Regions from separate parts of the Megasphaera sueciensis genome, predicted to be linked through region 2. Evidence: a T-box and tRNA genes for the amino acid it is inferred to sense, from the RefSeq annotation. Region 2 holds a T-box; the other holds one or more tRNA genes.
What was found. A T-box is a leader RNA that pairs with one kind of tRNA and senses whether it is charged. The one in region 2 lies ahead of trpS (tryptophan--tRNA ligase), so its partner is inferred to be a tRNA-Trp.
Positions count from the first base shown of each region.

Region 1 (3,281 bases), 110 kb from region 2:
TCGCCAATACCGATAACGACAGACTCGGGACTAAACAGTGTGCCATCTTTAATTGCATCAATAAAACCAAATTCACCTAACTCAGAAATTTTCATGAATTGAATACTCCTTACTCTTCATATCCACCTATATCAATCACATATAATATATATAATAGTCGAAATAAAAGAAAAATACAACTAACATTCATTATAGCTTATTTATATAAATACTGCATCAGCCTTATAATCTGCAACTCATATTTTAAATATCCAAAAAAACAACAGATAAATCCAGAATATTTCAACATACGCAGCCAAGTAAACTAGTAATATAAAAAAACACTCACTATATCTGTACTGACCCCCATAAGTTAGACCTAGAAATCTAGCTTATGGGGGTCAGCTTTTTATGGCAAAATATAGTTTTGAATTTAAGATGAAAGTTGTCAACGAGTATTTGCAAGGAAAATTAGGCTATATGCTATTATCAAAGAAGTATCATATTCCTAGCAACAAAGTTCTCAGAGAATGGGTTGCCGTGTATCGTGAAAACGGTTCACAAGCTCTTCAACGGTCACGCCAGAAGAAAACATACTCTTTTCAATTTAAGCAACATGCGGTAGAGTTATATCTAAGTACAGAGTCATCTTACAACGAGTTAGCTCTTTCGCTAGGTATACATACGCCAAGTATGCTAACCTCTTGGGTTCAGCGTTATCGTGCGGTTGGTGTAGATGGCCTCAAACCGCAACGGAAAGGCAGGAGATCGAAGGTGTCAGATAAATCAACTATCCACCCAGCATCACCAGAAGCGCAGACGGAGAGACTTAAACAACTCGAGGAAGAAAATCTCAAATTACGAATTGAGGTAGCATATTTAAAAGAAGTGAGGAGACTGCGTTTAGCGGAAGAGGCGCAGAAAAACAAGCAAGGATCATCCACAGTCTCCGAGGATCATTCAAACTAAAAGATATCCTTGCCGTTGCCAAGCTTCCCAAGGCAACGTATATGTACTGGCAGAAGCGCTTCGATCTGCCTTCTCCAGATGCAGATATAGAAGCAAAGATTATAGCCATCCGTAAAAGTGATAAGGACTTTGGTTATCGTCGTATCTGGGGGAAACTGCATGAAGAGGGCCTTCTCATCAATCGAAAACGTGTACAACGACTGATTCAGAAGCTGGGGCTGCAGGTTACGTCATTTATACACAAAAACCGTAAGTATAATTCCTACAAAGGAACCGTGGGCCGCGTCGCGCCTAACCGTCTGCGCCGACGATTCGACACCTGTATCCCACATCAGAAAATCACCACGGATACGACAGAATTTAAATATTATGAGATCGACACAAAAGGAACCATCATTACACGTAAGGCGTACCTTGATCCATTCCTGGATCTATTCAATCGTGAGATTATCAGCTTCAGCTTTACGAAACGCCCGTCATCACAGGGAATCATGTCTGCCTTGGAACGGGCCATTGAGGTAACCGGCGACTGTCCTTATCGCCGGACCTTTCACTCCGACCAGGGTTGGGCCTATCAAATGGGAGGATATGTTAGTCGCTTAAAAGAAGAACGGATTTATCAGAGCATGTCCCGAAAGGGAACCTGCCTTGACAATAGCGTGATGGAAAATTTCTTTGGACTCTTAAAACAGGAACTATATTATGGCCGTACATATCACAGCTTCGAAGAGTTACAAAAAGCAATTGAGAAATACATCATCTATTATAACAACCGTAGAATCAAATCAAAGCTTGGCTGGTTAAGTCCGGTAAACTATCGGTTACGTCATGTCGCAGCATAATAAAAACCGTAGCAGCAATAAATGCTACTACGGTTAGGTCTAACTTTATGGGGTCACTACAATCTCCCTGGTGAGTGCTTTTAAAAAAAACATAATTCTTCAAACATTATAGTTCAATGGAGTAATACTAACAAAAAAACTCCCAATTCTAAACAAAATGTTAGGATTGGGAGTTCGAACAAAATTCCTTTGGTGACCCGGTAGGGATTCGAACCCTAGACCTACTGATTCGTAGTCAGTCACTCTATCCAGCTGAGCTACCGAGTCATAAAAATGGCAGGGGCAGAAGGAGTCGAACCCTCAACCAACGGTTTTGGAGACCGCTACTCTACCAATTGAGCTATACCCCTATATACTGAAAAAATCAGTATAAGTGTATCCAGACTTAAACGTCGACTCCGACATTTAAGTCTGATTCACTCTATAATCAGCGGCTTCCTATCCTCCCAGGGCGCTTCCACCCAAGTACTTTCGGCGTTTGCGGGCTTAACTGCTGTGTTCGGCATGGGAACAGGTGGATCCCCGCAGCTGTCGCCACTGAATCGTTCAGGGTCATACCCTGACAACCACAAAGAAAAGTATCTGCGAACTAAAGGTCTTACATAGCGGATGTTTCGTGCTTAAGTCAAGTCCTCGGTCTATTAGTACCGGTCCGCTCCATACATCACTGTACTTCCACTCCCGGCCTATCAACCACATCGTCTCTGTGGGACCTTACTTACTTGCGTAATGAGAAACCTCATCTTTAGGCTGGTTTCACGCTTAGATGCTTTCAGCGTTTATCCGTCCCGGACGTAGCTACCCAGCTGCACACCTGGCGGTATGACTGGTACACCATTGGTCCGTCCACTCCGGTCCTCTCGTACTAGGAGCAGCCCCTTTCAAGTTTCTTCCGCCCGCGATGGATAGGGACCGAACTGTCTCACGACGTTCTGAACCCAGCTCGCGTACCACTTTAATGGGCGAACAGCCCAACCCTTGGGACCTACTTCAGCCCCAGGATGTGATGAGCCGACATCGAGGTGCCAAACCTCCCCGTCGATATGGACTCTTGGGAGAGATAAGCCTGTTATCCCCAGGGTAGCTTTTATCCGTTGAGCGATGGCCCTTCCACTCGGATGCCACCGGATCACTAAGCCCGACTTTCGTCCCTGCTCGACCTGTCCGTCTCGCAGTCAAGCTCCCTTCTGCCTTTGCACTCTGCGCGCGGTTTCCGTCCGCGCTGAGGGAACCTTTGGGCGCCTCTGTTACTCTTTTGGAGGCGACCGCCCCAGTCAAACTGCCCGCCTGAGACTGTCCGCAAGCTTGTTACGCTTTTCGTTAGAATTCCGGTAAAACAAGGGTGGTATCCCACCAGCGGCTCCGTGAATACTGGCGTACTCACTTCCCTGCCTCCCACCTATCCTGTACGTCTCTTACCAAAATTCAATCTCAGGTTACAGTAAAGCTCCATGGGGTCTTTCTGTCCAGTCGCGGGTAACCTGCATCTTC
Region 1 covers NZ_CP116939.1:2,791,685-2,794,965, reverse strand. Annotated here, with positions in the region: gene thiL (thiamine-phosphate kinase) at 1-95, opposite strand, end outside; one part of gene NXG62_RS13420 (IS3 family transposase) at 391-882, shown strand; one part of gene NXG62_RS13420 (IS3 family transposase) at 885-1,790, shown strand; tRNA gene NXG62_RS13415 (tRNA-Arg) at 1,981-2,057, opposite strand; tRNA gene NXG62_RS13410 (tRNA-Trp) at 2,065-2,140, opposite strand; rRNA gene rrf (5S ribosomal RNA) at 2,216-2,332, opposite strand; rRNA gene NXG62_RS13400 (23S ribosomal RNA) at 2,412-3,281, opposite strand, start outside.
Region 1: it encodes a tRNA-Trp, which carries the amino acid that the T-box ahead of trpS (tryptophan--tRNA ligase) is inferred to sense. The anticodon was not compared.

Region 2 (3,281 bases):
AAATTACGGATATGGCCACGGTTGCGGTATGTGTGCAGATGTGCGGAAAGAACAACATCAATATTGTACGCATCGAAGAGCGGCATAAATTCTTTTCCTTCTGCAGAAAATCCTTCTGTACGGGGCTGCGGGCGGTTTTGAAAAGCATATTGCAGTGGATCTTTATGCATCAAAACAATTTTCCATTTTTTGTTTGTGTGGGCCATGTCTGTTTTAAACCAATTGATTTCATCCTCTAGCAGATGCGGCTGAAATTGTGACATCTCCGTAATTTGAGTGTTAAGGACGACGAAATGGATATTGCCATAGTCAAAAGAATAAAATTGATTCTGATAGAGATCGGGTACTGCATTTGGGACGTTGAACATATGAAGATACACTGTCGGCATACGAACTTTCCAATTTTGGTCATATGTTTCATGATTCCCCATAACCGGAGCGATAGGAATAGCGGAAATTATGTTTTCGACAGCTTCAAACCATAAATTCCACTGAGTATGATCTTCGCCATTGTCTACAAGATCTCCCATATTTATAAAAAATTGAGCATCTCGATTTGCGCTCCATGCGGCTTGTGCGGTATCGCGCCATACATCATAATTACTGGATTGAGAATCAGGAAAAATAAGGACTTTAAAAGTATTTCCTGAAGCCAGTGAAAGGGGAAGCCATTCACTGCGTTTTTTATCGTATCCGACACGATATTCATAACGTGAGCCAGCGGTCAGGTGACTAAGTTCGGCAGCATGTATGTAAGTCGTTGTTTTGTCATCATTAAAAATTTCATTAGAAGCCGGCATTGTTAGAATCGTGTCCGTGTTTTTTTGACGATATTCTATGACTGCATTTTTTTCGGCTAAATCGGATTGCCACATGATAGTTCGTGAAGTGGTACTGTCAACTGTAATAACTTGACGGATATTAAAAGCATCAACTTTGTCAGTGAGTTGATACTGTGCAGCTACTGATTGGGTAACTCTGGCCGCCTGCCTGCTTATCGACCATACATTGGGGACTAAGACATAAAGGATGATACAAATAAAAAACAGTATAAACGGTATACCTAGTTTTATATATTTTTTCATAAAAATCTCCTATGGAATGGATTTAATAATTAATTATACCATATCACTTAGATTATACTCCAAGTCAAGAATAAAAAAATATTTTCGGCATTATTGTTAAAAAAATAAATAGGATGCTGTTTGTAATGAAGTGAGGAGTCGGGCATATGCAATAGTTATCCTTGACAGAGAGAAGGTATCGTGATAGAGTAAAACCAGTTAAAATAAGAAGTCTATGAACGGGAAGAGTACTATTGCAGACGCCTTGGCAGCGAACCGATGGCAGTGAAAGTTCGGTATGAGCGGGCAGTGGGAATGGACCCGGGAGATGTGGTCCGAATGCTGAAGTAGGCACCACCGGTTTTGCTTTCACCGTTATTGGAAAGTATTTGAGCCGGGCTGTATGCCAACCAGGGTGGTACCGCGGAAATCTTTCCTTTCGTCCCTTTTTTTAAGGGGTGAAAGGATTTTTTGTTTATATATTACAGGGAGGAATTAGATATGTCCATTATTTTTTCCGGCATTCAGCCGAGTGGTAATCTTACATTAGGTAATTATTTAGGTGCCTTGCGCAACTTTTCGAAAGTTCAGAAGGATAATGAATGTTATTATTGTGTAGTTAATCAACATGCTATCACAGTTCCGCAGGATCCGAAGATGCTTCACGAACGGACACGTACACTGGCGGCCATTTATATTGCTTCCGGGCTTGATCCTGATAAATCTACTCTTTTTGTTCAGTCGGAAGTACCTGAGCATGTACAGTTAGGCTGGATTATGACTTGCAGTTCTTATGTAGGAGAACTGGAACGGATGACGCAATATAAAGATAAATCTGCTAAACAAGGGGATTCTATTCCGGCAGGCCTTTTGACATATCCTCCTCTGATGGCAGCTGATATTTTGCTTTATCAAACGAATCTGGTCCCCGTTGGTGATGATCAGAAGCAGCACATGGAAATTACTCGTGATTTGGCACAGCGATTCAATCGTATATATGGAGATGTATTTACTGTTCCGGATATTCTTCTTGGTCATGATGGGACTAGGGTCATGAGTCTCCAGGAACCTACAAAAAAAATGAGTAAATCTGATGATAACCAGGCCGCAACTATTTATTTGCTTGATGTGCCAAAGGATATAGAAAAGAAAATTAAACGTGCACAAACAGACAGTGAAAATTCTGTTCATTATGATGTAAAAAATAAACCGGGTATCTCTAATTTGATGGATATATTGGCAGCCGTTACAGAACAAACTCATGATCAAATTACAGCTGTGTATGCTGATAAAGGATATGGTACTTTCAAAAAGGACGTTGCGGATGCGGTTGTTTCTGTGTTGGAGCCTATTCAGCAACGGTATACACAATTGATTCATGATCCGGAATTAGATAAAATTTTGGAAAAAGGTGCTGTCAAAGCCCATGCAAAAGCTAATGTAACGTATCAAAATGTTTGTAAAGCGATAGGCTTATATCGATAAGTGACGAGGTCTTTATATGAGTTGTTTTTTTGCTATATTAGCCCGCATGAAGTTTATCCGCCGCTGGGGACTCATGCGCAATGTACAAGATGAAAATATTCAAGAACATGCACTGCAGACTGCGATGATCGCCTATCATCTTTGTCTCCTGCATAATCAGGGAAATGACATGAAGGTAGATGCAAAACAGGCAGCTGTGTTAGCTATGTATCATGATGCGGTCGAAGTTTATACCGGAGATATGCCGACACCAGTGAAATATTTTAATTCAAAAATGCGAAGTACTTACGGAGAAGTAGAAAAAATGGCACAAGACCGTCTGCTTTTAACCTTGCCGAAGGAACTGCGGTCAGCATATGAACCGCTTATAAAAAATGCAGAGCAGGATCCTGTGTGGATATATGTAAAAGCAGCAGATACCTTGAGTGCGTATCTCAAGTGCATGCAGGAAAAAAATGCGGGAAACTATGAATTTGATCAAGCATTGCATACGATTGAGGAAAAGTTGAAAGGGTTACATATGCCGGAAGTGGATATTTTTTTAAAGGAATATGCACCGGCTTTTGTACTTACAATTGATGAAATTAATGCTTAATTACTACTATTTTCTGCTAAGAATAGGATAAGAAAGTCATTTTTAGCATTCATTTTGCTGGAAATGACTTTTTTGATTTTTCACTATAGACAAAGTATAGTATAATGTAATATACATAGGATTAACTTAATGATACT
Region 2 covers NZ_CP116939.1:2,678,643-2,681,923, forward strand. Annotated here, with positions in the region: gene NXG62_RS12830 (purple acid phosphatase family protein) at 1-1,085, opposite strand, end outside; T-box leader at 1,291-1,514, shown strand; gene trpS (tryptophan--tRNA ligase) at 1,566-2,549, shown strand; gene yfbR (5'-deoxynucleotidase) at 2,566-3,144, shown strand.